One region of the Nonomuraea africana genome, then DNA from elsewhere that is predicted to be linked to it. Evidence: riboswitches for the same ligand, from Rfam matches in the RefSeq annotation. Region 1 holds a riboswitch; the other holds the start of a gene.

Region 1 (4,436 bases):
CCCGTCGCCCGGTGGGCCATCTCCACCTCGACCTCGACCACCCTGAAGCCCTTGCGCACCAGGTCGATGGTCAACCCGGTCTCCACGCCGAAGCCGTGCGCCAGCGGTTGGGCCGCCTCGAAGGCCTCCCTGGTCAGGCAGCGCTGGCCGTTGAGCGGCTGCGTGGCGGAGAAGCCGCAGGCGCGCTTGATGCCGTCGCGGGAGAGTCGGACCACGAGGCCGTGGCCGCCCAGCTTCACCCTGGTGGCGAAGACCGCGATGGTCATGTCCGCCTCGCCCGCCCGTACCGGCTCCACCAGTGCGGAGGCGGCGCGGGCGGTCTCACCGAGATCGGCGTCGAGGAAGAGCAGGTGTCTGGGCACGGGACCGTCGAGCAGCCGCACCGCCTCCGCGCCGCTCTCCATGGCGGTTGCCTTGCCGCGGTTGCGGCTGTGGCGGACCACCCTGGCGCCGGCGGCGCGCGCGATCCTGCCTGTCTGGTCGGCCGAGCCGTCGTCGACGACCACGACGAGATCGACGCCCGGCAGCTCGAGTGCCGCCGCGACGGTCGCGCCGATGCGTTCGGCCTCGTCCTTGGCGGGGACGATGACCGCGGTGTCGGTCACGAGCCCTCGGAGATCAGCAGCTCCTCAGGCACTTCCTCGTGCACGGTGAACACCGAGTCGAGGCCGGTGACCTGCAGGATCTTCCTGACTGCGGGCCGCGGCGCGGCCACCTCGAGCTGCCCGCCGCGCTCCCTGACCCGCTTGAGCGCCGAGAGCAGCACGTTCATGCCGGTGGAATCGCAGAAATCCACCCCGGACATGTCTATGACCACACGGCTGGGCCCGTCCTGCAGCAGTCGAGTGAACTCCGACTGCAGGCGGGGCGCCGTATAGAGGTCGATTTCACCGGCGATCTCCACGAGGGCATGGCCGGCATGTGATCGAGTCGAGACCTTGAGCTCCACATGGGCAGGCTAGCGGCGTCGGGGCTCCGGGTCACGTTCTCACGCCGATAGGGGGCGGTCTGGTTTTTGTCCCCCGTTTCGGCCCCATGAAAACGCAGAGTACGCGAAGCTTGACAGTGTGAAACCGGCAAGGACCGGAGAGGGGTGAGGTGATAACGGCTTCCATGCCTGTCGCGTCAGCATTCCTGACCGGCAGGGATACCCGGCTTGGAGGTCCTCCGCACCCCTGCCCCGGCGCCTGCATCTCAGGGAGAGGACGCCATGCAACCCACTCGCTCACGACTCGTCTCCGGCCTGCGTGCCCCGGGCCGCCGCGGGAGCAGTCGATGAACGATGACCATTACGAGGACCCCATCCGCCAGCGACTACGTGAACACCTGGAGGCCATGCTGGTCCGCACGGAGAAGGCCGCTTCATGGCGCGAGGAGACCGCGCGCCTTCGGGGGCTGGTCAACCACGACGGGTTCGTTCCCGTCCGCACGCGGCTGTCGACCGAGGACCTCGACTTCCTCACCGACGCCCGCGACGACCTGCTCGCGTTCACGGAGCTCGGCCTGCGCCTCCTTGACCTGCACCAGCCGCGCGACGCCGGCGGCATCACCAGTGATCCCACCCATCCGATCCTGAGATGTCGCAGCTGCATGTGGCGCTGGCCATGCCCGACCTTCCGCGCCTTCTCCGACTCGTTCGGACCCATCCAGGCGCTTCCCGAGTCGGCCTGAGGAGGGTCACCATGCATGGGGTTGTGAAATGGGAGGCGTCCTTACCGAAGGTCCACAGCAGGCCTCTGCCTTGAATGCGGTCCCCGTCAGGGGATGGCGCCGTCAGATCGGTCGGCGCTGTTGTTCGATGTACGCCGCCGCGGATATGTCTCGTAGGTCACCACGGTCAGCAGCGCATGGTTGGGCCCTATGACAACCTCCTTGAGCCAGTAGACGGCTCGTGCCTCCAACGTGGGAGTCTTCGTGGCCGCAGGTCCACGCCGCGCCTCGTCCTGGAGATGGTCCCTTCGCCGTTGGCGCGTGTTCGCGCGCGTCTTTTGGCCATCACGCGGCCTCGCTCTCCAGTAGGGCGATGCAGTCGCGGATCGTAAGGCTGGAAAGTACAGCTACCGCCGCGCACGTAGCTGTACGTCGGTGGACGTCCGCCGACGCCAGTGCGAGACATAGCGTGAAGAGCCGTGGGGTGGTTGAAGACGGACGAATAGTGCATTATTGGGGCGCGAGCTGGGCAGACCCCGGCCGCACTCACAAGTCCAAACCGCGGGAGCTCGGGGCAACCGGGCTGAGAGGGCAACTGCCGTTGCCGACCGCATGAACCTGTCCGGGTAATGCCGGCGTAGGGAGCGTGTGATGACGCATGTCATCGACCCCAAGCGTGCAGAAGTCCCCCTGACCCTCGACGAGGCTGCGCCCAAGACGCTCGGTGTCCTCGACCAGGGCGCCTTCTGGGCCAATCTCGGCGTCAGCCTTCTCGGTTTCTCCTTCGCGCTGTTCCTCATCAACCCGCTCCTCGACGACAACCCGCTGTCCATGACCGCCGCGGTCACCGCGACCGTCGTCGGCAGCCTCGTCGGCACCGCCATGGTGGGCCTGGCCGCCATCCCCGGCGCGCAGACCGGCCAGCCCGCGATGGTGCTGCTCAGAGGGCTGTTCGGGGCCAGGCTCTCGTATGTCCCGACCGTGCTCAACATCATTCAGATGCTCGGGTGGGGCGCCTTCGAGCTGTGGGTCATCTCGATGGGCGCGCAGGCCATCTTCGGCGACGCCGTGCCGTACGCGGTCTGGGTGCTCCTCGCCGGGGCGATCACCACCGGTCTGACGATCTACCCGCTCGGCGCGATCAGGCTGATCAGGCGCGTCGTCACGATCGGCGTGATCATCTCGACCGTCTGGTTCGCCGTCGTCTTCCTGCGGGAGGCCCCCGCGCAGACCGGCGGCACGTGGGACGCCTTCGCCCCCGCCGTCGACTTCGTGATCGCGCTGTCGGTGTCGTGGGTACCGGTGGCCGCCGACTACGCCAGGCACTCGCGCAGCAGCCGCGCCGCCTTCACCGGCGTCGTCGGCGGTTACACGATCGCGCAGGTCGCCTGCCTGGCCATCGGTGTGTACGCGGTGGCGATCGCCGGGCACGACGCCGTGCTCAACGACCCGACCACGGTGTTCGGACCGTTCGTGGCCGCTCCGCTGGGCGCGCTCTTCTTCGGGATCCTGGTGCTGCGCGAGACCGACCAGTCCTTCGCGAACGTCTACTCCACCGCCATGTCCCTGCAGAACCTCATGCCCCGGGTGGACCGGCGCCTCTTCTCGGTCGCGATCGGCGTGCTGACCATCGGCGTGGCGCTGCTCGTCGACGTCAACTCCTACAGCGCCTTCCTCAGCATCATCGGCGCCGTCTTCGTGCCGATGCTGGGCGTTCTCGTGGTCGACTACTTCCTGCTCGGCCGCGGCAAGACCTGGAACACCAGCGAGAACGCCCCCTCGCGCTGGCCGATGGTCGCGCCGTGGGCGCTGGGCTTCGTCACCTGGTGGCTGCTGGCCGCGCCCTCGACGATCAGCTGGTGGGCGGCGATCTGGGACGGCGCGCGCACGGCGCTGGGCTTCACCAGGCAGCCGTGGATGAGCGCGGCCGTGGGCGCGTTCCTGGTGGCGGGCCTGATCACCCTGGCCATCGGCCTCGTACGGCGAAGCAGGCGCTAACCCTCGATCCTCAGCAGGCGCTCAAGGGCGGTCGCCCCGCCCGGATAGCTCTCGCGGTCGCGGACCCGGTGGCATGGCACGATCACGCACACCGGGTTCGCGTTCAGCGCGTTGCCCACCGCGCGCAGCGCCTGTGGCCGTCCGATGCGCGCCCCGAGGTCGGCGGTGGTGGTGCTGGTGCCGTACGGCACAGCCATGGTCATCTGCAGCAACGTGCGCGCGAACGGCGTGGCCAGCTGCAGGTCGACGGGGGTGGTGAAGGCGCGCAGGCGCCGGGAGAAGTAGGCGTCGAGCTCGCGGCGCACCGGGTCGAGGCGGCGCGCGTCAGGACCGACGAGTCCGCCCACCACGCGCGTCAGCCGCTCGACGATCGTGTGCTCGTCCTCGAAGCTGCAGGCGACCACGCCCTTGCCGGTGACCGCGAGCACCAGCCTGCCGAGCGCGCCTTCGTAGGTGCCGACGGCCACGTCAGGCGACCGCCCAGCACGATAGGTGGCTGAGGTGACCCTCAGCAGGGCTTCGAGGTCGCCGGCCGACATAACCCGCAGCGTATCGGACGGATCCGCCTACGGAGCAGGCGCGCCACGGGCAGTATGGAAGCGTGGGTGACGAGGAGATCGCCGCTGCCGTCCTCTCCAGCGCCCCCAACGCGGTCGTCGTGCTCGACAGGGACCAGACCGTGCTGGTCTGGAACCCAGCGGCGGAGCGGTTGTTCGGATGGAGCACCGAGGAGATGGTCGGGCGGCGCGCGCCGATCGTCCCTGGCGAGCTGACCGCCGAGCACAACG
Region 2 (4,436 bases), 4.3 Mb from region 1:
CCCCGCGCACGAACTCCTCCGACTTGGCGCGCATCCCCTCCGCCGCCCGCAGGTCGTGCGAGATTCGCATCGAGCAGAACTTCGGCCCGCACATGCTGCAGAAGTGCGCCGTCTTCGCGGGTGTGGCCGGCAGCGTCTCGTCGTGGAAGGAACGGGCGGTGTCGGGGTCGAGGGACAGCTCGAACTGGTCCTCCCACCGGAACTCGAAGCGCGCGTCCGAGAGCGCGTCGTCCCACTCCTGGGCCCGGGGGTGACCCTTGGCCAGATCGGCGGCGTGCGCCGCGATCTTGTAGGTGATGACGCCGGTCTTGACGTCCTCCCTGTTCGGCAGCCCCAGGTGCTCCTTGGGGGTGACGTAGCAGAGCATGGCGGTGCCGTACCAGCCGATCATGGCCGCGCCGATGCCCGAGGTGATGTGGTCGTAGGCCGGCGCGATGTCGGTGACCAGCGGCCCGAGGGTGTAGAACGGGGCGTCGTCGCAGAGCTCGCGCTGCAGGTCGACGTTCTCCTTGATCTTGTGCATGGGTACGTGTCCAGGGCCCTCGACCATGACCTGGACGTCGTGGGCCCTGGCGATCGCCGTGAGCTCGCCCAGCGTGCGCAGCTCGGCGAACTGGGCCTCGTCGTTGGCGTCGGCGATCGAGCCGGGCCGCAGGCCGTCGCCGAGGGAGAAGGCGACGTCGTAGGAGGCGAGGATCTCGCACATCTCCTCGAAGTTCTCGTACAGGAAGTTCTCGCGGTGGTGGGCCAGGCACCACGCCGCCATGATCGAGCCGCCGCGCGAGACGATGCCGGTCTTGCGGCCGACGGTGAGGGGGACGTAGGACAGGCGCACGCCCGCGTGGACGGTCACGTAGTCGACGCCCTGCTCGCACTGCTCGATCAGGGTGTCGCGGTAGACCTCCCACGACAGGTCGGGCGCGACCCCGCCGACCTTCTCCAGCGCCTGGTAGAGGGGGACGGTGCCGATGGGCACCGGGGAGTTGCGGATGATCCACTCGCGGGTGGTGTGGATGTCGCGGCCGGTCGACAGGTCCATGACGGTGTCGGCGCCCCAGCGGATGGCCCAGGTCATCTTCTCCACCTCCTCCTCGATGGAGGAGGTGACGGCCGAGTTGCCGATGTTCGCGTTGATCTTGACGAGGAAGTTGCGGCCGATGATCATCGGCTCGCTCTCGGGATGGTTGACGTTGGCGGGGATGATCGCCCTGCCCGCGGCCACCTCGGCGCGGACGAACTCGGGCTCGACGCCCTCCCTGACGGCGACGAACTCCATCTCCTTCGTCACGACGCCCCTGCGGGCGTAGGCGAGCTGGGTGACGGGGCCGCCGGCCGCCCTGAGCGGCTGCCGCCGCCCGCCCTCGCCGGGCCCGCTCTGGGCGCGCTTCCACGACGCCTGGTCGCGGTAGCCGTCGTCGAGCGGCCTGACCGGGCGGCCGCCGTACCTGACGACGTCCCCGCGGTCGAGGATCCACTGCTCCCGCACCGGGCTCAGCCCGCGGGTGACATCGGTCTCCACGGCGGGGTCGGTGTAGGGGCCCGAGGTGTCGTAGACGGTGAACGTGGTGCCGTCACTCAGGCCGATCTCACGCATCGGGACTCTGAGTCCGCCCTGGTAGATCTTGGAAAAGCGTGCGCCACTCATCGCGCAAACTCCCTTCGCCGGCATTACCCGGAGCAGGTTCTGGCGGTCGGCGGCTGATCAGCCGTCCTCTCAGCCCGGTCCGCACCGGGCTCCCGCGTTGGTCGGCGCCACCGTAACCCGATCACCCGGGTGTCGCGCAACCCCTGAGGTCCGTGAGAGCTTCCGCGGCGGCCCCGAAACCGCGGGCGGACGACTCAGCGTGCGCAGGTGGGCGACGCAGTAGGGTCGGCAGCGTGAGTGAAACTTCCGCCGAGGACCGGATCTGGACGGTTCCGAACCTGCTGAGCTTCCTGCGCCTGCTTGGCGTCCCTGTGTTCCTCTGGCTGGTTCTGGGGCCCAAGGCGGACGGCTGGGCGATCGCACTGCTCATGGTCGCGGGGTTCACCGACTGGCTCGACGGCAAGATCGCCCGTGCCTGGAACCAGACCAGCAGGCTCGGCCGCCTCATCGACCCGGCGGCCGACAAGCTCTACGTCTTCGCCACCCTCCTCGGCCTCCTGCTGCGCGAGGTGATCCCGTGGTGGCTGGTCGCGATCATCCTGGCCCGCGAAATCTTCGTCGGATGTTTCTTTCCCGTGCTCCGGAAGTACGGTTACAAGGCACTGCCCGTGCATTTCCTGGGCAAGGCCGCCATGGCCAATCTGATGTACGCCTTCCCCCTCCTCTTTCTGGCTTCGCACACCGGCGCTTGGTATGCCGATATTGCGAAGGTTGTCGGATGGGCATTCACCATCTGGGGAACGGGCCTGTACTGGTGGGCAGGAGTGCTGTATGTGGTACAGGTGCGCCAACTCGTAACCGCTGCGAAGAAGGAGTGATCGAGTGAAGGCGGTCGTCATGGCAGGCGGCGAGGGTACTCGGCTGCGGCCGATGACCGCGAACCAGCCCAAACCCCTGCTCCCCGTGGTCAACCGCCCGATCATGGAACACGTCCTCCGCCTGCTGAAACGCCACGGCCTGACAGAGACCGTGGTCACCGTGCAGTTCCTGGCCGCGCTCGTGCGCAGCTACTTCGGCGACGGCGACGAGCTGGGCATGCGCCTGCACTACGCCACGGAAGACCTGCCCCTCGGCACCGCGGGCAGCGTCAAGAACGCGGCCGACAAACTCCGCGATGATCGTTTCCTTGTCATTTCCGGTGACGCCCTGACCGATATCGACTTATCGGACATGATCAGATTTCATCGCGAGAATTCGGCACTCGTCACGATCGGGTTGACCCGCGTCCCCAACCCCCTCGAGTTCGGCATCATCATCGTGGACGACCGGGGGAGGGTGCAGCGCTTCCTGGAGAAGCCCACCTGGGGGCAGGTCTTCTCCGACACCGTCAACACCGGCATCTACGTGATGGAGCCGGAGGTCCTCGACGAGGTCGCGGCGGGCGAGGCCGTCGACTGGTCCTCCGACGTCTTTCCCCGCCTGCTGGAGCGCGGCGCTCCCATCTTCGGCTACGTCTCCGACTGCTACTGGGAGGACGTCGGCACCCACGAGAGCTACATGAAGGCCCAGGCCGACGCCCTGTCGGGACGCGTCACGCTCGACATCGGCGGCTTCGAGATGTCGCCGGGCGTCTGGGTCGGCGAGGGCGCGGAGGTCGACCCCGACGCCGTGCTCAAGGGCCCGCTCCTCCTGGGCGACTACGTCAAGATCGAGGCGGGCGCCGAGTTGCGTGAGTACACCGTGCTCGGCAGCAACGCGGTCGTGCGCGGCGGCGCCTTCCTGCACCGCGCCGTCGTCCACGACAACGTCTACATCGGCCCGGGGGTGAACCTGCGCGGCTGCGTCATCGGCAAGAACACCGACCTGATGACCGGCGCCAGGATCGAGGAGAACGCCGTCGTCGGCGACGAGTGCGTCATCGAGGCCGAGGCGTACGTCTCCAGCGGCGTCAAGGTCTACCCCTTCAAGACCGTCGAGGCGGGCGCGGTCGTCAACACCAGCGTCATCTGGGAGTCGCGCGGCCAGCGCAGCCTGTTCGGCCAGCGCGGCATCAGCGGCCTGGTCAACGTCGAGATCACCCCCGAGCTGTGCGTACGGCTGGCCAGCGCCTACGCCACCACCCTGAAGAAGGGCGACAGGGTCATCACCTCGCGCGACTCCTCCCGCGCGGCCAGAGCGCTCAAGCGCGCCGTCATCAGCGCGCTGACCGCGGGCGCCATCGACGTGCTCGACCTGGAGGCCATGCCGCTGCCCGTCGCCCGCTTCCACACCTCCCGCAGGCCCGCCAGCGGCGGCATCGCCCTTCGCACCACCTCCGGCGACCCGCAGAGCGTCGACATCGTCTTCATGGACTCCAGGGGCGCCGACCTGTCGCCCGCCAGCCAGCGCAAGCTGGAGCGCGTCTTCTCCCGCCAGGAGTTCCGCAGGGCCTTCCCCGGCGAGATCGGCGAGCTGAGCTTCCCGGCCAGGGCCGTGGAGGACTACGCCCAGGAACTCCTGAGATACGTGGACATGACCGGCGTCAACGGCATGAAGGTGGTCGTCGACTGCGCGGGCGGCACCTCCTCGCTGGTCCTGCCCACCCTGCTCGGCCGCCTCGGGGTGGAGGTGCTGACCGTCAACGCCCGTCTCGACTCCGCCTCGCCCACCGAGACACTGGCCGAACGCCGCCGCGACCTGCAGCGCCTGTCGGAGCTCGTCAGCTCCTCCCGCGCCTCCTTCGGCGTCCGCTTCGACCCGGTGGGCGAGCGCATCGCCCTGGTCGACGAGATGGGCCAGCTCATCAGCGAGGAGCGGGCGCTGCTGGTGGTGCTCGACCTGGTCGCCGCCGAGCGCCGCCGCGGCAGGGTGG

The links. A riboswitch is a leader RNA that binds a small molecule or an ion and turns the genes downstream of it on or off. The one in region 1 is predicted to bind thiamine pyrophosphate.
Region 2: another riboswitch for thiamine pyrophosphate. It lies ahead of thiC (phosphomethylpyrimidine synthase ThiC); the one in region 1 lies ahead of H4W81_RS36180 (purine-cytosine permease family protein).

The regions. Positions count from the first base shown of each region.
Region 1 is NZ_JADBEF010000001.1:7,592,900-7,597,335, reverse strand. It holds gene H4W81_RS36195 (glycosyltransferase family 2 protein) at 1-605, opposite strand, end outside; gene H4W81_RS36190 (STAS domain-containing protein) at 602-949, opposite strand; gene H4W81_RS36185 (hypothetical protein) at 1,276-1,671, shown strand; TPP riboswitch at 2,202-2,312, shown strand; gene H4W81_RS36180 (purine-cytosine permease family protein) at 2,302-3,648, shown strand; gene H4W81_RS36175 (methylated-DNA--[protein]-cysteine S-methyltransferase) at 3,645-4,187, opposite strand; gene H4W81_RS36170 (sensor histidine kinase) at 4,250-4,436, shown strand, end outside.
Region 2 is NZ_JADBEF010000001.1:3,325,953-3,330,388, reverse strand. It holds gene thiC (phosphomethylpyrimidine synthase ThiC) at 1-1,645, opposite strand, end outside; TPP riboswitch at 1,638-1,751, opposite strand; gene clsA (cardiolipin synthase ClsA) at 1,879-2,463, shown strand; gene H4W81_RS15765 (sugar phosphate nucleotidyltransferase) at 2,468-4,436, shown strand, end outside.